DNA from 2 places in the Bradyrhizobium sp. USDA 4452 genome. Region 1 is predicted to be linked to the other one. Evidence: predicted binding sites of a transcription regulator. Region 1 holds the regulator's gene; the other holds the start of a gene.
The links. Region 1 encodes LexA, which represses DNA repair genes until DNA is damaged. Its sites were predicted from a motif close to TGTTCNNNNTGTGTTCNG; they were not measured.

Region 1 (11,780 bases):
CGCGATCGCAAGCTGCCCATTGTAGCCATAGATCGCCCAGGCATCGAGCTTGCCGGAGGCGAACGCCGAGTAGCCGTCCGACGGCGTCAGATTGATGGCCTCGATGTCGCCGAACGCAAGGCCCGCTTCCTCGAGCTGCTTGGCGAGGAAGTAGTGCGCCGTGGTCGCACGCACATAGCCGACGCGCTTTCCCTTCAGATCGGCGATCGAATGGATCGGCGCATCCTTTGCCGCCACCGTGACCTGGATGTTGAGATCCTCATGCGTGACGGCGATGAAGCGCACCTTGGCGTTCTGGCGCGCGGCGAACATTGCCGGAATCTCGCTGCCCGAACCGATGTCGAGCGCATCGCCGTTCAGGGCCTCGATATGGAGCACGCCATTGTTGAGCTCCTTCCATTCGATCCTGTAGGGCGTCTTGTCCTCGCCGGCGGCCTGCAGCAGCGGGCGCCAGCCACCCTTGTAATACGCCACCCGCAACGTGACGCCGCCGAGGTCAGGGCCTGCGCCCGCCCCCGTCTCCGCCCGCACACCGTGCGCAACCAGACTTCCGGCGAGAACGCCGAGCGCAGAACGTCGAGAGAGAGATGGCGTAGTCACCGGCGTTAGGCTCCTGATCAGCAGTCACAACTGCCGCAAGCTTAGGAGAAAAACCGCCGATGTATATGAGACGCTATTTCGTTTTTTGCCCCGCGCGCGAAAAGCCGTTCCAAGGATTGGCGGTTCGGCGCGGAAATCCATATCGGACGACGACAGCCGCGCTACTTCGCAACCTCGTAGACGTCAGGATCGAAGCTCGAGCTCGGATGGGCGAACGCGTTGCGCAGCGCCGGCGAGATCGGGACGTTGTAGTTGATGCCGTTCGGCGGGGTCGGCTGCTCCAGCCACTTCCTGTACATGACCTCGATCTCCGGGCTCTGGTAGAGCTCGGCCGTCGCGCGGTCGGCGAGCGCCTTGAACGGCGCGTCCTCCCGGCGCAGCATGATTCCGAACGGCTCGGCCTTCGAGAACGCCTCCGCGCTGATCATGTAGAGCGCCGGCTCTTTCGATCGCGCGATCGCGACCGCCAGCTGGACGTCGTCGAGCGCGTAGGCTTGGGCGCGATCGGTCTCCAGCATCAGGAACGCCTCGGCCTGGTCCTTGGCCGGCAGCACGTTGATGCCGAGCTTGCGTTCCATGTTGACCTTGATGAGCTGCGTCAGGTTCACCGAGCCTGCTACGGCGGTGACCGGCTTGCCCTTGAGGTCGTCGATGGTGTTGATGCCGGACGATTTCTTGGCGGCAAAGCGCGTGGCGCTCAGGAAGTGCGAGTTTGTGAAGGTCACCTGCTTCTGGCGCTCGGCGCTGTTGGTGGTCGCCGAGCAGTGCAGATCGATGGTGCCGTTGACCATCAGCGGGATGCGGTTCGACGAGGTCACCGGGAGATAGTCGACCGCGATGTCGGGCATGCCGAGCTCCTGCTTCACGGCATCGACGATCTTGAGGCAGATATCGAGCGCGAAGCCGATCGGCCGCTGGCTGTCGTCGAGATAGCTGAAGGGAACGGAAGCCTCCTGGAAGCCCAGCGTGACCTTTTTTGTTTCCTTGATCTTCTGCAGCGTGCCCGACAGCTCCTCGGCCGCCGCGGGGCTCGCGACGAGTATGAGAGCGAAAAGGATGGCGGGCAAACGCATCGGCGGCTCCTGTGCGGGGATCAGGCGGCGGTGATAGCCCAACGCAGAAGCCCGGCGATAGAAGTTGTTGTGTCTATCAGCTATCACGCTTTGCTATGGTCTGCCGCCTGCCGCGCTTGCAACCGCAACGGCGAGACATCCGGACGCGCCGCGTTCTGGTCCGGGCGAGGTCGCCGATTGAGCTCGCTGCGCATTGCCTCGCGGCACCGGGACGTCCGCGGCGCAAAGAAGGGCCCCAGCGAGGGGGTTACACGCTGAGGCCAGGGCAACTTGGTCACGCCATCCTAGACCCCGCCCCGACAATTTCCTCCGCTCCTTCGGAGTACCGGACTCATACGGAGCCGATGACTGAACCTTATTCCGCTCCCGCCCGTATCCCTGACGTCAGGATTTTGCCATTCCTCCTGGGGCTCGAACAACGCCGCCCGTCGTATTTCAATGCGGGCGGCGTTGCGCGTTTCTGGCCTGCAACGAGAAGCGACTACAACGCGCCCGCTCAGCTGACATCAAAGTTCCCGGGCAGGAACCGGAACGGATAACAGCCGACGTGAGTTGGGCCATAGATTTTTTAAAGGATGGAGCGTCATCGCCGTGAGCCGAAAAACCTTGCAAGCACGTTCGGAGCAGGCGCTCGTCGTCATCATTCTCAGCACCGGCGCGCTGATCGCTTACCTCGGCCTCGCGCTCTCCAGGATATGAGAGGTAAGCAACAAGTCGCTTGAAGGTGATTGTTGCGCGACGCCGGGGCCACAGCCCTCATTGACAACACGCGCCCTTGGTTTTGGGTTGCCGGCATTCGCCAGGGACGACGATCGGGATGCAGGCGGCGCCACACATTTAGTGTCGTCCCGGCGAAGGCCAGGACCGATTGCCCCAAGCCTCAACTGTCGCACGACCCCGGGCCGCAGGGTCGACACCCTGCCCTGTCGTCGCATGCCTGCCGCACAAATCGGGGACATTGCCGCCCGCCGGCAATTCTCGTACACAGTTTCACGCAATGACCTCGCAACTCTCTCCCGATTCCGTCGACGTGCTGCTGTTCGATATCGGCCGCGTCGTGCTCGACATCGACTTCGAGAAGGTGATGGCGCACTGGGCGCAGCATGCCGGCTGCGCGCCGGCCGACCTTGCCACGCGCTTCGTCGTCGACGACAGCTTCAAGCATCACGAGATCGGCCGGATCGACGACGCAGCGTTCTTCGCGAACCTGCGCCGGACGCTCGGCATCGACCTCACCGATGCGCAGTTCCTCGAAGGCTGGAACGCGATCTTCACCGGCGAGATGCCGGGCATCGCCCCCCTGCTCGCGACCGCCGCTCAGCGGATGCCGCTCTACGCCTTCTCCAACACCAATCCGGCCCATGTCGCGCATTTCTCCGTGATCCATTCCGAGGTGCTCAGCCATTTCCGCACCGTCTTCCTGTCCTCGACGATCGGGCACCGGAAACCCGACGCCGAGGCCTACGATCATGTGGTAAAAGCCATCGGCGTGCCGGCGTCGCGGATCCTGTTTTTCGACGATTTGGCCGCCAATATCGAAGGGGCGCGGGCGCGCGGCCTTCATGCCATCCACGTGACATCGACGGATGACGTGGCGAGGGCTCTGGCCGCACTTGGTCTGTGATTAGGACGTGAGGAGTTCTGAGCGTGGCGCTGATGCCGGTTGCCGATGCCCTGTCCGCCGTGCTTTCCGGCGCCAACCCGCTGCCGGAGGAGATGGTCGCGCTCGATGCCGCCTACCATCGCACCCTGGCGCGCGACCTCGCCGCACGCCGCACCCAGCCGCCGCAGCCGATGTCGGCGATGGACGGCTATGCCGTGCGCGCGGCGGACGCCGGTGATCTGAAGGCCCGGCTCAAGGTGATCGGCGAAGTCGCTGCCGGCCGGCCGTTCGAGCGCAGGGTTGGCCCGGGCGAAGCGGTGCGGATCTTCACCGGCGGCGTGATCCCCCATGGCGCCGACGCCGTCATCATCCAGGAAGACACCACCGTCGACGGCGACCACATCACGATCACCGAGCCGGCTGCCGCCGGACGGCACATCCGCCCCGCCGGCGTCGACTTCCGTGAGGGCGACGTGCTGCTCGAAGCCGGCAGCCGCCTCTCGGACCGCGCGCTGTCGCTCGCGGCGGCCATGAACTATCCGGACCTTGCGGTGCACCGCCGTCCGAAGGTCGCGGTGCTGGCGACCGGCGACGAGCTGGTGATGCCGGGCTCGGAGCCTGGCCCCGGCCAGATCGTCTATTCCAACGGCTATGCGCTGCGGGCGCTGGCGCGCGCCGAAGGCGCCGAGACCGTCGATCTCGGGATTGCCGCCGATACGGTGGAGGCGACCACCGCCGGCGTCCGGCGGGCCCGCGACACCGGCGCGGACATCCTGATCACGACCGGCGGCGCCTCGGTCGGCGACCACGACGTGGTCAAGCAGTCGCTGGAGGCCGAGGGCGTCGAGATGGCGTTCTGGCGGATCGCGATGCGGCCCGGCAAGCCGATGATGCATGGCCGGTTGGGGCCGATGCGGGTGATCGGCCTGCCCGGCAATCCGGTGTCCTCCTATGTCTGCGCCTTCCTGTTCCTGGTGCCCTTGATTCGGGCGCTGAGCGGCCGAAAGACTGTCCATCATGCCCGCGCGAACGCCCTGCTCGGCCGCGACCTCGCTGCCAACGACCAGCGCGAGGACTATCTGCGCGCGCGCCTCGACGAGCGCGAAGACGGCACGCTGATCGCAACGCCCGTGATGCAGCAGGACTCCTCGCTGCTCGGGAATCTCGCTGCGGCACGCGCACTTCTCGTGCGTCCGCCGTTTGCGCCCGCCGCCCTCACAGGCAACGAATGCGAGATCCTGATGCTGCCGGAGTGAGGCTTTCGCGGCCCGCCGATTACGCGTTGCAGAACGCGTTCACCTGAAATTAAGTGGTTGCGGAACACATATCGAACATATAGTGTCCGTTCATGATTTGTTTCGAGTGCTGGTGTCTACAAACGGGAGACCATCCAGGAAGCGCTTGTACTGAGCACCGCGCTCCTGAGGTCAGGTCCCGCCTGCAGGCGCACCTGTAGAGTCTCGGAATCGAACGACGCTACCAACCGGGGGAATACTCGAGATGCTCACGCGCAAACAGTACGAACTACTGCGTTTCATCAATGAACGTCTGAAGGAGGCCGGCGTACCGCCCTCGTTCGACGAGATGAAGGATGCGCTCGACCTGCGCTCGAAGTCCGGAATCCACCGCCTGATCACTGCGCTGGAGGAGCGCGGCTTCATTCGCCGCCTGCCCAACCGCGCCCGCGCCATCGAGGTCATCAAGCTCCCTGAGCTGTCGGCCGGAGGCGGCAACGGCCGCCGCGGCTTCACGCCGAGCGTCATCGAAGGCACCCTCGGCAAGCGCGCCAGCACCCCGCCGATCGCCGAGGACGACGGCAACCGTCCGGTCGCGGTCCCCGTGATGGGCCGGATTGCCGCCGGTACGCCGATCGAGGCGCTGCAGACCCGCAGCCACACCATCAGCGTGCCGCCCGACATGCTCGGCGCCGGTGAGCACTATGCGCTGGAAGTGCGCGGCGATTCGATGGTCGATGCCGGCATCCTCGACGGCGACATGGCGCTGATCCAGCGCAACGACGTCGCCAACACCGGCGACATCGTGGTGGCGCTGATCGACGAGGAGGAGGCTACCCTAAAGCGCTTCCGCCGCCGCGGCGCATCGATTGCGCTGGAGCCGGCCAACACCGCCTATGAAGTGCGCATTCTGCCGCCGAACCGGGTCCGCATCCAGGGCAAGCTGATCGGTCTCTATCGCAAGTACTGATTTTCAAATACTTGCGGCGGCAGGGAACGAGCGACACATCGGATCGTTCCTTGCATGATAGCGTAACGTGCTGGTTGCCCGATGCGCTCCGACACCTCTCGCGCAGCGTCGCGTGTTTGTGATCGGGGGCGTTGGTCGAGCAGTCGTACAATCGCCCAGAAACGAGGAGACACTCGTTCGCTATCGTCCACTCTGGTAGAGGCCCTATGCCTCAAGGAGAGGCACGGGTCGCTACCTCGATTAGAGGAGCCATCCGATGTGTGACTATAGTCTGCACGCCGTGGCGTCGCGCCCCGCCATTGTTGGAGAGACGCTGATCACCACGACTTTCCGCGGCACGTCGACCCGCGGCTTTGCTTCGGAGAACGATCCCAACGTCGCGGTCTGCATGCTGCCGGGCACCGAGCTCGCTTTCGCCGAGAACGTTCGCTACGACAGCCGCTGGATCTGGACCAAGACGATGAATTTCCGCGTCGGCGTGTTCAACGAAGTCGAGCCCGACGTTCCCGACCGCCATCATGACGCGGTCGAATTCCCCGACGGCAGCCATGTGCTGGTGACCCAGCTCGTCGAGGGACAACGCGTCAGCGTGCTGCAATTGCCGGCACTGCATCCGCCGGTCGAGCAGAAGCCGAAGGTTGTGGAGCGGCGGCCCTCTGCATTCGCGTCGCTGTTTTTGGGTTGAACGCATCGTCACCGCGGGATGAACCATCCGGCGGCGAGTGACCTAAGCGATTTGGAGCGACCCCGGACGTCAGGTTCCGGGGCGCAGAAGGAGATTTGCGTCAGCGGCCACCTTGGCGCATCATCGTACACGGAGGACGTGCGCGGTGGTCGATAAGGTCACTTGGCAAAAGGCTGGACGGGTCACGGAACCGGGCCGCTACATGTTCCGGTTCGGCTGGCTGACGGTAACGGCTGACGATCTGAAGGTCTGGGAGCAGTTTCCCGAGGCTTCCTTCACCCTCGTCAAGAAGCCCGATGCCGACCCCGACTCTGACGAGTATCATCTTGGCCTGTTCGAGCTGCCGGCCGGACCCTCGCCTGGCAACGGCTAATCCTCGCCCTGAAAATCGCTCTCGGCCGGCGTCGCATCGACGGCGGGCCGTGGCGCGGTCGCGGTCGCACGCGGCGTGGTCTCGCTCTCGCCATCGCCGGGAACCGCCGGCGACCATGGCCGGTCGATCCCGCCGGGCTTGACGGCATCAATGGCGTAGCCGTCCCTGATGCGCCGCAGCACCAGCGCGCCGTGACGCCGCAACCGCTCGGCATCGATCACCGAGGCCGCGCAGTCCGTCGGTGCCGGCCGCGCGGTCACGATCAGCGCCGCGCGCTCGCAATCATCAGTCAGCGCCTCGGACCGGGTCGCCAGGGTGACGAAGGCGCCGCCGGGACCTTGGGTCACGCAGCCGCTCGGATCGCAGGAGACACCCTCACCGAGTGAGGCGTCCGTCGCGGTCCGCGCATCGGCGTCCGCTGCCAGCCACTCCTTGACCAGGAACATACTAAATCCAGCGCCAGACGAAATTCCTCTTATTTTCAAAGGGCTATAGAGACATGGAAACCGACGACAATATGCAAACCCCCGTGAACGACTCGGCAACATGCGCGGATTTGCGCGCGCCCCTGACACAGCCGCGTTCCCTGTCTGATCTCAAGACTTGGCTCCACTCCGACCGCATCCGCCACCCCGGCGATCTGGCCCGGACGACACGGGAGTCGATCATCATTACGGCGATCGACACCTACGGCGAAGACCCCGGCTTTGACCAGACGTTCCGGCTTGGCCTCAGCATGCGCCGGGCCGCCAAGGAACTGGCCGACCTCTACCCCGACCTCTCTTGGCTCCCCTCCTGGAAGCCCCGTGTCGCGGTGATCGCGGGAGGGGAGCGATGAGAGCTACGCCCATACTCAAAGAAGAATTCTGCGCTCGCTTCAAGGCGCGCATGCTCGAAACCATCGGTGAGAAGTTCGACGACGGCTCATCGGTTGCGGAATACGCCGATGAGACTGCTCCATCCTATTGGGAGGACGCAAATCAGCGCAACGAAGGCCCCGAAGAATGCGCTGATGCTGACATGAGCTATTGGGCGAGGACTGAAGACGCCATGGGAGACAACTATGGAAATTTCTGAGCGAGTTTGGAAGTACCGCTTTGTGTGTCCCGTCGCCGTTCTTTTTGAGAAGGGAGGCATGGATTCAGACGCCGCGATCGAGATCGCCTATCACATGGCCGACGATTGCTATCTTGAGCGCGATAAGGGGGTCTCTCCAGAAGACGAAGCCTACTCAGCTTACGAAGCTATCGCTGTTGGAGAATAGCACGCAATGATGCGTTTTTGGAACCAATGCGATATCGATTATCTCGCTATTAGCCTAAGAACAATCAATATTCTCAAGCGCGAGAATATTACCTCATTTCAGAAGATGAGAGAGTTGGGACCTTATGGCCTTAAGGCCGTCAAAGGTATCGGAAAGAGACAGTTCAATGAGCTGATGGAAGCAATCCATGAATTTTCTGAGGGCCCTCTTAAGAGGGACGATCCGGGAAAAGACCTGCGACAGATGATCGCGAACCGCGATTTCTTGCTTGAGCAATACCGCAATCTGGTCGCCCACATGAAGCCGTCGAGCGACGGAGCGATCTACGCTTCCGTTAGCCGCTGGGACGCCTTGAACCAAGTCCATGCATTCTTGGAATCGATAGCGGGTGCTGGCTACGGAGGCATGGCAGAATTCGAGACCGCGCGAGCAACCATCCAGTTCGAGTTGGAAATCGGCTTTGGGCTTCTCCCGCTCGAGGCGAAGGGAGAGACGGCATGAGCGGCATGGACGAATGGCAGCGCTTGCAGAATGAAAAAATCGCCCTCATGGGGACCATCGATGAACTGATGGCCCGGAGGGCGCTGAAGGGAAGAGTGACTGTGATGGGAACGAAAAGCACTCACGCTGTGTCCTACGAAGAGGCTGTTCAAATGCTTCTCGACAAGATCAAGGATCAGGCCACCTCAAATGAGGTGCTGGAGAGCATGCTCGATGCGGCTTTTCCTGATCTGGATAAGAACTTCGTCATATGGGGAGACCGCAACACATGAAGCGCTGGATGGCAGAGATTTCCTACAATAACGGCTCACCCCAGGAGACCCGGCTCTTTGAAGAACTGGACGAGTTGCACAATATCATTGAACGCGGACCCCACTGGAACACCATAGAACACATCGTCGTAAAGTTGATCAACCGATCCCTTCAGCCGGAGACAGCAAATGGCTGATGATTGGAGCCCAGACTTGATCAAATCATATGGCGGGATCGAGCGCGCCAAGGCGCTAGCTGACAAGATTGAACGAGCGCCCTACGCGGTTGGTATCGCGTTCAGCTATAACGAATTTCGGTTAGTCATCGACGCGCTGCGCCGACCAAGCTCTGCCCCCGTTGACTTCCGCGAAGAGATGATCGAGCGGCTGCTCAGCCAAGCAACCAGCAACGATCATATTTTTGCCCGAGCCGCGGCTCTGATCAAGCTGGACGATGAGGTGATCGAGCAGCAACGGGCGGACTACGAAGTTCTCGGAGAGAGCTATTTTAAAGTCCGCGAGGAATGTGAGCGGCTTAAAGCCCTTACAGAACGAGCGATCAAGGGCATTCGGGACTTCACCGAGGGCAACTACGACAACCCACGCCAACATCGCCCGGCTACGTGCAAGCACGATCAGTATTGGTATCAGGGCTGCCAGAGCTGCGACGAGGCCTATATGGAGGCGCTCGTCTCATCACTGCTCCCGGAGGGCGACCGTGGCTAAGGTGATCAATTTCAGGCTCGCCAAGCTGTTTCGGACGTCGGCTCCATGGGAGAGCCCATCTGAGCACAAGGCATCTCTTCATGACGCAAGGCGCGCAGCGAATGATGCCATCCTTGATCGGATTCGTGGCGTTCCGGCCAACCCGTCAACGGAAGAAGATGACAACGATCCGCACAATCCATTCGCCCCCGCCCCGGCCGAACTGACGAAGGAGGAGTAGATGCCTGCCATCTGGATTATCGGCCGCAAGGTCAAGCTGCCGAACGGCCATGAATACATGGCTGAGCCGTTTGTGGCTTTTGAGACCAACGAAGCGGCCCAGGGCGCATGCGACATGATCGAACGAGTGGCTGGCGAACGCCCTATGATCGTCGATGCTGCATACTATCGCGACGGCGAGACCATGAAACCACTCAAGCGCACCCCTCAGTAGCTACGGAAAACAAGATGGCGAAGAAACCCGTTCCAACCTTGGCTCAAGCTAAGCGTCTGGCTGCGATCTGGGGTGAGCACAAGTTCGCTCACATCAGCGACAAATACAGTTCGTCGACCGATTTAGTTCTAGTCAAGAAGGGGTGGCTTTTCCCGACCGGAATCGAGGGCAAATACCCCAACGGGGCGCCTTACGCTGAGTTTTACATCAGCGACGATGGCCTGGAGGCCATTGAACGATTCCTTTGGGAGGCCCGCATGAGACAAAAGCGAGCCGCCTAACCGCTGCTGACCGAGGATCGCAGCCTAGATTGATCCTGGTGAAACGATGACGATAGACCAAATTGTGATGATGATCTTCGGCCTGATCGGGATGTTTGGGCTTGGATGGTGCGCTGGAAACGCGAGCAGGAGCAAGACCGATGAGCGTTGAAGCTGAGATTGATGCCGCGACGGAGAAGGGCAAGCGCATGGCCGCTGCCCGGCTTGCCGACGATCTGGACCGCCTTTGCTGTGCGGAAACGGAGAAAGAATTCTTCGATTATGTGACCGAGCGGTGCGGTTCGGTCACTGCCCTGCTTCGAGCCTATGCGCGCAATGGTGAGCAATCGATCATGTCAGAAAACCGCGTAACTATTTTGCAACAACTGGTCTGTGACCTTTCGGCGGATTTGACCGATGAAGGGGCCAACTATTCGACGGAGGGGCTGCAAGAGATGCGGCGTCGAGTAGCAAACGCCTTAGGCCGGGAAGAGTGCCCGGAGTGGCTTCACTGCTACCTTGATGCCGAGATCATCCCGTTCTCTAGGTCGCCATCCTGAGCAGGGGCTGAAACCCAGATGACCGTTAGCGTCCGGATTCCCTACAACGTTCCGCTCAACAAACCGCCGTGGCATGGCTACGCGCAGGCGCTCGCCGATCTCATCAAGAAGGGCGAGACACCCAAGATCATCGAAACCGACAGCGACAAGAACAGCCACTTAGACTGAACAGAAAGAGAGAAACCGTTATGGCCATGGCCGACAATCACGTAACGTCACCGCTTCGACGCGCCAGGATAGGCGTTGAAATTTGGTTAGATCTATTGCCCGAAGAGGCAAGGCTTGACGCAAAGATCGCGCTCGACAAGCTGTGCCAGATAGCAGAGCGCGAGATCGATAGCGCCTACTCTGATGGCAGCAACAACAACTGGAACGGCCGGCGCGCTGAGGAGACCAGGAAGGCACTAGCCAAACCGGCTGAGCAGAGCGTCACCACTGTTAAACAGGGAGAAGTTTGATGTGTCTTGGATGCTGGGAAGAAGAAGGTAAGCCGTTCAAAGTCACCGATGCCGTCCGGCAGTGGGCGCCGAGGTTTGCTGAGGCGGACGAGTTTGGCCCGCTGCATATCGTGGTCAGTGACTGGAATCTGGAAGACGACAACCTCGAGTTCTGCAAGAACTACGAGGGAGCGACGGATAGCGATAAAGCATTGATGAGTGCAATGCAGGCCATGACATGGGAAGAGCGATGGGCGACCGCCGTCCTCGCCCAATATCCCGACGTTGCCGCCGAAGTGGCCTCCTCGCAGTCCTAAGCCAACACGGAGACCAAGATGACGTTTTTCATAATTGTATTGGTTGGACTCATCCTAGCAGCATCTCTTGTTCTTGAGGATGCGCTTTAAGCCAGAGGTGACCATGAGATTGAGCGACGTGCAGCGCGATACTCTTCTGCTCTTGAAGCAACAGGGCCAGCGCCCAGCCTATCCAGGAATTAGCATGGCAACGCTTCGCTCATTGCAGAAGCGCGGCCTCGTCAAGGCTTACAACGGGCAGCTTGGGGCGATGGCATTCCCCCGCAACCGAATACTATGGTCGATTACAGACAACGGACGGGCAGCGATATTCACGCTCGCGGCCGATGACCCTGAACCGACCAGCTGACTCCCCTCCCCGCCCCTCTCCTGCTAGCCTCCGTGGATGGCAGTAAAGATCAGCAAGACGCCCGAGACGGTTCCGAAGACCGGAAGCTACAAGGTCGAGTATGGGGACCAGGTTCGGTACTTCTACTACGACGATGAACCTTC
Region 2 (11,780 bases), 4.8 Mb from region 1:
CTCACAATCAGTTGTACCGGCCGTGACGTCCGTCACGGTGTTCGAGCCGTGCGGCGTCGGCCACATCGAATCGCAGTCGTGTCGGACGGCTTGTTTGCACACCATGAGTTGGATGAGATCGTGGCGTTTTGCATGCGCCTCATGCGCTCGTGATGATGCGCAGTGATGTTGTGATTAACGGCCGCCTTCGCTAAGGCTTCGGCGCGCCAAGCCGCTTTTGCCTTTACTTATAGGGTTTCTATGTTGGTCGAGGCGCGTGCGTTAAGCGTCTCTTCACGCACGAACAGCGCATCGTCATGGATTCGCGCTGCGGCGAAGCGATGACACCGCTGTCATTGGCAGCAACTGTCAGCGGGTCCGCTGCAGCCTTCGCGGACGCCGTCATTGCGAGGAGCGAAGCGACGACTTGTCCGCCGAAGCCTTCGCGAAGGCGGAAACAATCCATCTCTTGATGCGACACGAAGGATGATTTTTCTGCGCGCCCAGTCGCATAAAGAAAATCCGCCTCACCATCGCGCTGTGCGCCGGTCAGATGGATTCACCTGTCAGCAGCAGGAGAGGGTGTGCGCTCGCATTCTCGCGGCGCGACCGACCTGAGCCTTCCGGCAGGCGCAGGGAACGCCGGGAGCCGTCGCGTATCCATGGGTCCATAGGTACGACCGGGCGATCCCAAATCACGTCGCCAATGGAGCCGGAGCGAAGCGGCTAGCACAACTAAAGTTGAGTCCTCCCCCAGTCAATTCGCTGGGGACGGCTGGCGAAATTCGCAGGCGCGAAAGAAACGGAATTTGCAAGTCCTAATTGCATCAAATACGGTGATCGCATTGCCGTAATTTTGGCGGTGCGCGCACCGAGCATGGAATGATCACCTCAGAACAATACTATTGGTGGAGCATCGCTCTCGAGTTGAAGTTGCGCCGGAGTAGTGGCGACGCCTTTCAAGACTTCTTCTCTTCAACTATGCATGCGGCGCACGGCTCGGACTTTGTTCGGGTGCGCCCCTTTGGAGCATTAGGCGACAAGGGGTGCGACGGCTATCTGCAATCCACCGGGAAAGTCTTCGCTTGCTACGGTGCCGTGAATGCCGCGCCTGACAAAGTGCAGTACCTCACAAAGAAAATGGGAGAAGACTTCACCAAAGCCCTTACCGCTCTAACTTCGATCATGAAGGAATGGCACATGGTGCACAACTTGGTGGATGGGCTTCCAACGGATGCGATCCTAAAGCTCGAGGAGCTCAAGGCTGCGAATGGGAAACATGGCTTTGGCTTCATAGGTCTCGAAAGCATTGCTGCCACCATATTTGCTTTGCCTGTGGCGAAGATCGACTCGTTGTTGGGGATGGCTGCGAACGCGCAAGATGCCCAAGGCCTTCAGGCGGCGGAATTGCGCGATTTGATAACGGCGGTCGCGCTCGCCACTGACGAGCAGCCCCTTGACGTCTCGGTAATGCTCGGCCAAGTTGTTGGAACTGTCGCTGAGCTGCGACCACAAGTGACTATTGCAGAAACCAATGCACATAAGTTGCGTGACCAGCTTTCAAGTTTCCAAGTTCTCGATTCCTACAGAGACCTGTCGCAACGAGCCGCGCGTGCGAAGACCGAAATGCAGTCCGTTGGACGCGAGGCAGTATCGCTGCAAGAGACGATACAACACCTGGAGCAGGCTCTCGATGCCGAGATGCCGCCATTCGCTGCGCCCAAAACAAAACCGGCCGGGTCATCGACCCGGCCGTTTTCTCTTCCAGCGAATTCCGCTCTCGCGTCTCGCTCAGCTCGCCTTCTTCACCGGGGCCGGCTTGCCGACCTTCTTCTCGATGGCGCGCTTCAGTTCGAGGGCGCGGGGCGAGAGCACGTCGGCCTTGGCCTTGAGCAGGTAGGCGTCGAGGCCGCCATTGTGGTCGACGCTCTTCAGCGCATTGGTCGAGACGCGCAGGCGCACGTTGCGGCCGAGCGCGTCCGAGATGAAGGTCACGTTGGCCAGGTTCGGCAGGAAGCGCCGCTTGGTCTTGATGTTGGAGTGGCTCACCTTGTGGCCCGTCTGGGGGCCCTTGGCCGTCAGTTCGCAGCGCCGGGACATCTTACAAAATCCTTATTGCATCCCCGCCTCTCTGCCAGGCGTGCAGTCACACGGCCCGCGCGGGGGTTTTGAATTCGCGTCCATTTTCCAGGAACCGCGGGTGTATAGGGGCAGATCACCCGAGCGTCAAGATTATATCGCCCCATGGCGGTATCGGAGAATGCCGGTTCATAAGCGCTACCAGCCACTTAACGGCTGAAATGGCAACCATATAAAGGGCGTATTCGGCTGCAAGTCTTGGTTCCATAAGAGATGCGCACGTTGTCCGGCCGAATTGAACGACCAGATGGACAGCGAACAGAGCGCCGATAGCAGGACCGTCAGGTAGGTTAAGTGACGACCGCCATTGCCCTTTTGCCCCCGCTCGGCCGGCTCGTCGGCCTGTGCGCCGGTGCTGTTTTGCTGTTTTGCGCCGAGCGCGCCAGCGCGCAGGGGCGGCTCGACGCCCAGTATGAGGCGACGCTGGCCGGTATCCCGGTCGGCAAGGGCTCCTGGACCATCGAAATCGGCGACGACAGCTTCTCGGCCGCCGCCCAGGGCGGCACCGCGGGCCTCTTGAAGGCGTTTTCCGGCGGCACCGGCTCGGGCGCCTCGCAGGGCCGCGTCGTCAACGGTGCGCTGGTCGCCGCCGCCTACACCGCGACCACCACCACCTCGAAGAAGTCGGAGACGATCCGGATGGTGCTTGCCAATGGCGGCATCAAGGACTCCGCGATCGAGCCGGAGCCGCCGGTCGATGCCGACCGCCTGCCGGTGACGGATCCGCAGAAGAAGAACGTGTTCGATCCGATGACCGGCTCGTTCCTGCGCGCGCCCGGCAATGCCGAATTGATGAGCCCCGATGTCTGCCGCACCAGTGCCGGCATCTTCGACGGCCGCATGCGCTACGACCTCAAGCTCGATTTCAAGCGGGTCGAGATCGTCAAGGCCGAGCGCGGCTATCACGGCCCCGCGCTGGTCTGCGCGCTCTATTTCGTGCCGATCTCGGGCTACATCCCGGATCGCCCCGTGATCAAATACCTCGCCGCCCAGCGCAACATCGAGATCGCCTTCGTGCCGATCGCCGGCACCCGCCTCTTGGTGCCGTTCCGCATGACGATCCCGACCCCGCTCGGCCAGGCCATGCTGGAGGCCACCTCGTTCGTCACCACAGCCGCGCCGCCGCGCGTGGCGAAGACGCAGTAGTCTCCTCACCTTCTCCCCTTGTGGGAGAAGGTGGCGCGGATGCAATCCGCGCCGGATGAGGGGTCTCTATCCGCGGAGACAGACCCCTCACCCGGCTTCGATGCTACCGCATCGTATCCACCCTCTCCCACAAGGGGAGAGGGTACCCTTGAGCCACTGCGCGGCCTCCTCAGGGGTGCAGTTCATCGACTGTCCCGGATTGCGCTTCGCTCCATCCGGGCTACGAGGCACCGGGGCATGCAACAAACGTCACCGGAATCCAGTTGACTCTTGCCTGCTTCTGATTCGACTCGGCTACCCCTGGAATTTAAGGAATTCAGTCCGCATATCCTGTGCTTGTGGAGCCCGTTCAAACTTGATCTAGTGCCGCCGCCATCAGCCCGCCCGAGATGTTGCGGTGAACGTTTCAGGCCCGGAATGGAGTCAGCGATTCGGCCGCGATTCGTTCCGGACTCGTTCTGAAGCTTAAGTCGGGCGCAGAAAGCGTCGCATTGTGAGACAGATTCGCCTCAGATGATGCCCATGATCGATCAGTTTCCGGATTTCCGCGTCATTGCGAGGAGCGCAGCGACGAAGCAATCCATGGTCGCCGCAAGTGGTCCGAATGGATTGCTTCGCTTCGCTCGCAATGACGGCTGACAGCGCCGCATCGATCAAAAGAAACACCTGCAAAAAATGGTTTTCTCAACTTCGTTCGGAAATGACCGCGTGCCCGGCGCAGGCGTCACTGCGGTGCTGGGGCCGACCAACACCGGCAAGACGCATCTTGCGATCGAGCGCATGCTTGCGCATTCGTCGGGGCTCATTGGCCTGCCGCTGCGGCTCTTGGCGCGCGAGGTCTACAACAAGATCGCCGACCGCGCCGGCGTCGACAACGTCGCGCTGATCACCGGCGAGGAGAAGATCAAGCCGAAGGCGCCGCGCTTCTGGGTCTCGACCGTGGAGGCGATGCCGCGCGATCTCGACGTGTCGTTTCTCGCGGTCGACGAGATCCAGATCGCCGCCGATCTCGAGCGCGGGCATGTCTTCACCGATCGCATCCTCAACCGCCGCGGCCGCGACGAGACGCTGCTGCTGGGCGCTGCGACGATGCGGCCGATGATCGAACGGCTGCTGCCGGGCGCCTCGATCGTCACGCGGCCACGGCTGTCGCAGCTCGAATTCGCCGGCGACCGCAAGATCACGCGGCAGCCGCGCCGCACGGCAATCGTCGCGTTCTCGGCCGATGAAGTTTACGCGATCGCAGAGCTGATCCGCCGCCAGCATGGCGGCGCGGCCGTGGTGCTGGGCTCGCTCTCGCCCCGCACGCGCAATGCGCAGGTTGCGATGTTTCAGAACGGCGACGTCGATTATCTCGTCGCCACCGATGCGGTCGGGATGGGGCTCAATCTCGATGTCGATCATGTCGCCTTTGCCTCCGACCGCAAATATGACGGCTACCAGTTCCGCCGGCTGACGCCGGCCGAATTCGCGCAGATCGCGGGCCGCGCCGGGCGCGCCACGCGCAACGGCACTTTCGGCACCACCGGCCGCTGCGCACCGTTCGAGCCGGAGCTCGTCAATGCGCTGCAGAACCACACCTTCGACAGCGTCAAGATGCTGCAATGGCGCAATGCCAGGCTGGACTTCTCCTCGCTCGGCGCGTTGCAGGTGTCGCTGGCGCTGACGCCCAATCATGAGGCACTGACGCGGGCCCCGGTGGCGGAGGACCTTCGGGTGCTCGAACATGTCGCACGCGACGCCGAGGTGCGCGAATGGGCGCATGGGGCCAAGGCGGTGGAGCGGCTGTGGGAGGCCTGCCAGGTTCCGGACTACCGAAAGCTGTCGCCGGCCGCCCATGCCGAACTCGTGACCACGCTGTATGGCTTCCTGATGCAAAAGGGGCGTATCCCTGACGCATGGTTTGCCGCCCAGGTCGACCAGGCCAACCGGACCGACGGCGATATCGACACGCTATCGGGCCGGATCGCGCAGATCCGGACCTGGACCTTCGTTGCCAACCGGCCCGACTGGCTTTACGACCCGGACCACTGGCAGGGGATCACGCGCGATCTCGAAAATAAATTATCCGATGCGCTGCATGAACGGCTCACGGAGCGTTTCGTTGACAGGCGGACCAGTGTATTGATGCGCCGCCTGCGGGAGAACTCAGTTTTGAATACGGAAATTGGCAAGACCGGTGAAGTGATCGTGGAAGGCCACGTGATCGGCCGGCTCGATGGTTTCACCTTCGCACCCGATGCGGCCGAGGCCGGCAGCGACGCCAAGGCGCTGCAAGCCGCTGCCCAGCAGGTGCTGGCGCGCGAGATCGATACCCGTGCCGAGAAACTGGGCGCCGCCCCCGACGAGCAGTTCGTGCTGACTTCCGACGGCACCATCCGCTGGACCGGCGATGCGGTCGCCAAGCTGGTGGCCGCCGACGACGCATTGCATCCGCGGCTGCGCATCATCTCCGACGAGCGGCTGACCGGCGCCTCGCGCGAGGCCGTGCAGACCCGGCTCGATCTCTGGCTCAAGACGCATATCGAAAAGCTGCTCGGGCCGCTGTTCGAACTGTCCAAGGCCGAGGATCTGCAGGGCATCGCCCGCGGCATCGCCTTCCAGCTGGTCGAGGCGCTCGGCGTGCTCGAGCGCAGCAAGATCGCGGCCGAGATGAAGGACCTCGACCAGCCCTCGCGCGCCGCGCTGCGCAAATACGGCGTGCGCTTCGGCGCCTACCACATCTATTTCCCGCAGCTCTTGAAGCCCGCGGCGCGCTCGCTGGCTTCGCTGCTGTGGGCCGAGAAGCAGAGCAATGTCGACATGGCCGCGCTGTCCAACGTGCAGCATCTGGCGAGTAGCGGCCGCACCTCGTTCCCGGTCGACAAGACGTTGCCGCGCGATGGCTATCGCGTGCTCGGCTATCGCCAGTGCGGCGAGCGCGCGGTGCGCGTCGACATTTTGGAGCGGCTCGCCGATCTGATCCGCCCCGCTCTGGCCTGGCGCGAGACCTCGCCGGGCGAGAAGCCCGCCGGTGCGTTCGACGGCCGCGGCTTTGTCGTGACGCAAGCGATGACCTCGCTGACCGGCTCGGCCGGTGAGGACTTTGCCTCGATCCTGCGCGCGCTCGGCTACCGCATGGACCGCCGTCCGCCGCTGCCGCCGAAGCCGGTCGAGGCTGCGCCGGTCGAGACAACCGAGACGGTCGCCGCCGAGGCGGCGCCGGTCGAGGCGACGTCCGACGCCGCGGTGGACGCATCGGTCGATGCCGCCGCGGAGGTCGTGGCCGACGCGCCGGAGGCTGCCGCTGCGTCCGAGGGCGAAACCGCCGTCGAGCAGCCGGTGTCCGGCGATCCGGCACCGTCGGCCGCGCTGCTGCCCGATGTCGGCTTTGCCGAGGTGGTGCCAAGCGAAGCCACGCCTGTCGTGATCGAGACCCATCAGGATGCCATCGCCGAGCGCGCCGCGCCGGTCGATGAGCTCGCTGTTGCCGAAGCCCCGGCTGCCGAAGTTGCCGCCGAACCCGCGCCTGCCGTGGAAGCCGCGGCGGAGACGCCGCCTGAGGCTGCTGAGACACCGTCACAGCACGCCGCTGAGGCGCCTGCAGAGACCGCGAGCGCGGACGCCGCGCCCGCCGAGCCGGCCCCCGCCGCCGCGGAGACGCCGGCCGAGCCGCAAATGGTCGAAGTCTGGCGGCCCGGTGGCCGCTCCGACGAGCGCCGTCCGCATCATCGCGGCCACGACCGCAACCGCGGCCGTCATCAGGGCAAGCCCGCCGAGGGCGCGCAGGCCACCGAAGGCGGCGGCGAGGGCGACAACAAGCGCGAGCAGCATCGTCGTCCGCGCCGTCACCAGGATTTCCGTGCACCGCGCCCCGGCGCGCCCGCTGACGGCTCTGCTCCGGCCGCTGCCGCGCCGGCCGATGGCGCGCCGCGCGAGGACAAGGGCCAGCGCCGCGAGCGCTTCGAAGGTAAAGGCCGCGATCGCGACAATGAGCGTCGCCGCGACAACAAGTTCGGCGGTGGCGATCGCAAGGGCGATCGCGGCGATCGTGACCGCGGCGGCCGCGATTTCGGCAAGGGCGGCCGTGACAAGCGCGAGAGCGGCCCGTCGCATCGGCCCTACGCGTCGAGCGCGCCGCGCGAGCGCGACCGTCCGATCGATCCGAACTCGCCATTCGCCAAGCTCGCTGCCCTGAAGGAGCAGCTCGCCGGCCGGAAGGAATAATCCAACCCCTGATCCACCTCTTGGTTTGACGATTGGATCGACAGCGCCTCGACAAATGGCTGTGGCACGCACGGGTGGTGAAAGCCCGCACCAGCGCGGCTGAACTCGTCGCATCAGGTCATGTCCGCATCAACGGCACGCGCGAGAAATCGCCGGGCCATGGGGTGAAGGCAGGCGACGTCATCACCGTCGCGCTCGACAACAGCGTCCGCGTGCTGAAGGTCACCGGCTTCGCCGAGCGGCGCGGCGATGCCGGTTCGGCGCGCGTGCTGTATGAGGATTTGCAGGCCGGCAATTTGCAAGCCGGTAAGGAGTAGTTATTTAGCGCTTGCTATCTCAATAGAGCATGATCCGGACAAGTGGGTCCGGTTTTCCTCGCGACAAACGCATAGCGTTTGCCCGGGGATCATGCTCCCCATAAAACCGGTGGCAGGGGCGTGAGAATACTGGCGTTTTTCAGAGGCGGCTTCCCTTGCGGCCCCGGTATTCCTGCGCTACGCAACCCCAGAAAAATCGATCGTTCCGGAGTTTTGGATGACCTACGTCGTCACTGAAGCCTGCATCAAGTGCAAATACACCGACTGCGTCGAGGTCTGCCCCGTCGATTGCTTCTACGAGGGCGAGAACATGCTGGTCATCCATCCTGACGAATGCATCGATTGCGGCGTGTGCGAGCCGGAATGCCCGGCTGACGCCATCAAGCCGGACACCGAGCCGGGGCTGGAGAAGTGGCTCGAGGTCAACCGCGACTACGCCAAGAGCTGGCCGAATATCACCCAGAAGAAGGACTCGCCCGAGGACGCCAAGGAGTGGGAAGGCAAGGAAGGCAAGTTCGAGAAATATTTTTCTCCGAATCCGGGCAGCGGCGACTGATTCGCTGGCGTTTGCCATCAACCGTCAGACTACCCTGATAGGGGCGAGACTGGACCCGCGGCGGCCTCCGTTGGGCCGCCGATTTAACCCTAATGACGGACATATGACCTGAGGATGCCCTGTTATGCCCGGAATCGGGCGTAAATCATTGATTTTTGCGGAAAATGTGCTATATCTGACACATTACAGGCCAAGAACCCCCTGCCATGCGTACCTTGTGGCTTCGAGGTTCCCGCAACATCGAACAGGGGCGTGGCAGTTTCCGCGCGCAGGCTGTGTCACAGAAAACGCGTAAAAAGAGTGCTTCAAAGACGACGAAGAAAGCCGCTGTCGTTGCTCGCAGCGCAACCAAGGGCCGTGCCAAGGCGCCCGTGAAGGGGGCCAAGAAGGCGGCGGCTGCAAAGTCCTCAAAGAACAAAAGAAGCGTGATGCCAGAAAAGACTGCCAAGACTGCCGCGAAAGCGGCAGCTACGAAGCCCGCTGCTGCGAAGGTCGCCCCCAAGCCCGCCGTGACCAAGGCTGCTGCTGTTGCGCCGAAGCCGGCCGCCCCGAAGGCTGCCGTACCCGCCGCTGCTCCGAAGGCTGCCGCCAAGCCGGCCGCTCCGGCCCGTCCGGAAGAGAAGAAGGTCGTGACCCAGCGCCAGGGCTTCAAGGCCAATGAATTCGTCGTCTATCCCGCCCACGGCGTCGGCCAGATCCTGGCGATCGAGGAGCAGGAGATCGCGGGCGCCAAGCTCGAGCTGTTCGTGATCAATTTCATGAAGGACAAGATGACGCTGCGCGTCCCGACGGCGAAGGTCGCCAATGTCGGCATGCGCAAGCTGTCGGAGCCGGCGCTGGTCAAGAAGGCGCTGGAGACGCTGAAGGGCCGCGCCCGCGTCAAGCGCACCATGTGGTCGCGCCGCGCCCAGGAATACGAAGCGAAGATCAATTCGGGCGACATCGTCGCGATCGCCGAGGTGGTCCGCGACCTCTATCGTTCGGAATCGCAGCCCGAGCAGTCCTACTCTGAACGCCAGCTCTACGAAGCGGCGCTCGACCGTCTGTCGCGCGAAATCGCCGTCGTGCAGCACTCGACCGAGACCGAGGCGATCAAGGAGATCGAAGGCCAGCTCGCCAAGAGCCCGCGCCGCGGCGCCAAGGCGGAAGCCGAGGGTGAAGGCGAGGGCGATGCCGACGGCGAGGATGCCGACAGCGAAGGCGACGACACCTCGGTTGAGGACGAAGCCGCCTGAAAGGGTTCGACGGATTGAAACCAAAAGCCCGGTCGCAAGGCCGGGCTTTTTGTTGGCGCGCCGTGTCGCCCCGCACCGGGCGCGTGGCAAGAGGCAGGGATCCGCGAGCTGATGTCCCTCGATGGATCATGACACCTTGCCCGCGTGGGCTGGTTCCAGGTCATCCGCATGCCATCCGGACGAATCGCACTTCATTGCCGAATTCTCCCGAAACGGAACGGCGGTAACTTTCGCGCGTTCGCTCGGCATTGGAGGAGAGCGGACCATGGCATCAAAGGCAGTCATTTTCTTCGCGGGCGTTGGAACAACCTTCATCATGCTCGGTGCCGGGTTCGGTGGAGGACTGCTGATGGCAAACTCGGCGCTCAAGGATTCCGCCGGCGCCCAGACGCGCGTCGCTTCGACGGCAGCTGCGGAACCGGCACGCGTTGTCCTGCCATCTACTGCAGAAGCCGCGCCGGCACCGCAACCGGCCACCCAACGCGAGGCCGCCGCTGCGGAGGCAGCCGTGCAACCTCCGCCGCCACAGGTGCAAGCCGAGCCGGTGAAAGACGTGCAAGCGCCCGTCGAAAAACAGGCAGATGCAGTGGATGCGAAAAAATCCGAAACGGAAGAGAAGGCGCAGCGCAAGCGCTATGCTGAACGCAAGGCGAAGCGTATCGCGTCCGAGCAGGCGAGACGCCAGCAGCGGCGGATCGAGCAAGGCGATCAACGCCGTGAAGCACCGGTGCTCGTGGAGCAGGCAGAGCGCCGCGACGTGCCGATCATGGCGTCCGAAGATGACGCCCCCCGTCGTCCGTTTGTGAGCTTCTTCGGGGATGACTGAGCGCATCACTCGGTGAGGAGGTCGAGGAACAGTCCGCGTCCAGGATGCGTTGGTGTTGATCCAGAAGGTGCGTTCGTCCGATGGCTAGCGAAAACTCCATGGCATCCACCGTCAGCCCTGAACAACGCATAGAGCAGGCGTCGGAAGCGATCCGTCAGATGGCTGAGCACGCCGTATTCGAACCCTTGCCGCAACAGGATCGGTGGCTGCATCATTTGAGTGAGGCGACCAAGGCGGCGCCGCTGCAATCACTCGCCGTTGCCTTCTTGCTGGGGGTCTACCTGGCGCGACGGTAGCCTTCGGCGGCCGCTGGATTCGCGGACTGGCCGACCCCGGATTGCGCTTCGCTCCATCCGGCCTACGGGAGCCAACGGCTCTAGCTACTTCACCCGCTGCTTCTCGAGCTTCCTTGCCAGCGTGCGGCGGTGCATGCCGAGCCTTCGCGCGGCCTCGGAGATGTTGAACTCGGTCTCGATCAGGGTCTGGTGGATGCGCTCCCATTCCAGCGTCTTGATCGAGGTCGGCCGGGCGCCGACCTCGATGGCGGCGTTGCCTTGCGCCTTGAGGAACGCGGCCTCGATGTCGTCGGTGTTCGACGGCTTGGCGAGATAATGGCAGGCGCCGAGCTTGATCGCCTCCACCGCGGTCGCGATGCTGGCAAATCCGGTCAGCACCACGATCAGCATCTCGGGATCATGCGCATGCAGCGCTTCGACGCAGGCGAGGCCCGATGCGCCGCCGGCGAGCTTCAGGTCGACGACGGCATAGCCGGGCGATTGCTGCTCGAGCAGCTCGCGGACCTCGTCGAGCGAGGCCGACACCGCGACGCCGTAACCGCGGCGCTCGAACGAGCGCTTCAGCGTGCGGGCAAAGCCTGCATCGTCCTCGACGATCAGGAGCTGGCGTTCAACCGTCAAGAGGATCTCCGATCGCAAGCGTCGAGAGCGGCAGCTCGAGCCGGACCGCGGCACCGATGTCCGGCCGGTTGCGTGCCGTCACCACGCCCCCCAGCTTGCGCACCACATTGACCACCAGGAACAGGCCGAGGCCGCTGCCGGGACTGCCCTTGGTCGATTGATACGGCTTGCCGACATGCGCCAGCATTTCGCGCGAGAAGCCCGGGCCGCGATCGGTCACCGACAGCACGAGCTTGTCGGCATTGCGCTCGGCCATCAGCTCGATCCAGTCGCGCGAGACCTCGGCGGCATTGTCGAGCACGTTGAAGATCGCCTGCTTGAGCGCGACGTCGGATACGATCGCCAGATCCGTGCCGAAGGCGTTGCGGAAATACAGCGTGGCCGATGGCCGCGTCGTCCGCCATTCCTCCACCAGCGCAGTCAGGAACGCTGCGACCGTGGTCGGCGAGGAACCTTCGC

Region 2: ACVISU_RS23170 (helicase-related protein) is a predicted target of LexA. The motif match lies at 3,708-3,725, and genes of this name have one in related genera.

The regions. Positions count from the first base shown of each region.
Region 1 covers NZ_JBSSGK010000001.1:38,102-49,881, reverse strand. Annotated here, with positions in the region: gene ACVISU_RS00415 (ABC transporter substrate-binding protein) at 1-600, opposite strand, end outside; gene ACVISU_RS00410 (amino acid ABC transporter substrate-binding protein) at 762-1,673, opposite strand; gene ACVISU_RS00405 (HAD family hydrolase) at 2,671-3,297, shown strand; gene ACVISU_RS00400 (molybdopterin molybdotransferase MoeA) at 3,321-4,532, shown strand; gene lexA (transcriptional repressor LexA) at 4,777-5,481, shown strand; gene ACVISU_RS00390 (hypothetical protein) at 5,738-6,166, shown strand; gene ACVISU_RS00385 (hypothetical protein) at 6,312-6,539, shown strand; gene ACVISU_RS00380 (hypothetical protein) at 6,536-6,985, opposite strand; gene ACVISU_RS00375 (hypothetical protein) at 7,039-7,377, shown strand; gene ACVISU_RS00370 (hypothetical protein) at 7,374-7,616, shown strand; gene ACVISU_RS00365 (hypothetical protein) at 7,603-7,803, shown strand; gene ACVISU_RS00360 (DNA-directed RNA polymerase subunit alpha C-terminal domain-containing protein) at 7,810-8,304, shown strand; gene ACVISU_RS00355 (hypothetical protein) at 8,301-8,576, shown strand; gene ACVISU_RS00350 (hypothetical protein) at 8,573-8,752, shown strand; gene ACVISU_RS00345 (hypothetical protein) at 8,745-9,281, shown strand; gene ACVISU_RS00340 (hypothetical protein) at 9,274-9,501, shown strand; gene ACVISU_RS00335 (hypothetical protein) at 9,502-9,714, shown strand; gene ACVISU_RS00330 (hypothetical protein) at 9,729-9,995, shown strand; gene ACVISU_RS00325 (hypothetical protein) at 10,136-10,534, shown strand; gene ACVISU_RS00320 (hypothetical protein) at 10,553-10,702, shown strand; gene ACVISU_RS00315 (hypothetical protein) at 10,723-10,992, shown strand; gene ACVISU_RS00310 (hypothetical protein) at 10,992-11,288, shown strand; gene ACVISU_RS00305 (hypothetical protein) at 11,392-11,637, shown strand.
Region 2 covers NZ_JBSSGK010000001.1:4,828,238-4,840,017, forward strand. Annotated here, with positions in the region: gene ACVISU_RS23155 (hypothetical protein) at 1,222-1,494, opposite strand; gene rpmB (50S ribosomal protein L28) at 1,771-2,079, opposite strand; gene ACVISU_RS23165 (DUF3108 domain-containing protein) at 2,434-3,264, shown strand; gene ACVISU_RS23170 (helicase-related protein) at 3,940-7,470, shown strand; gene ACVISU_RS23175 (RNA-binding S4 domain-containing protein) at 7,503-7,787, shown strand; gene fdxA (ferredoxin FdxA) at 8,005-8,343, shown strand; gene ACVISU_RS23185 (CarD family transcriptional regulator) at 8,772-9,578, shown strand; gene ACVISU_RS23190 (hypothetical protein) at 9,700-10,404, shown strand; gene ACVISU_RS23195 (hypothetical protein) at 10,503-10,700, shown strand; gene ACVISU_RS23200 (response regulator transcription factor) at 10,785-11,321, opposite strand; gene ACVISU_RS23205 (ATP-binding protein) at 11,311-11,780, opposite strand, start outside.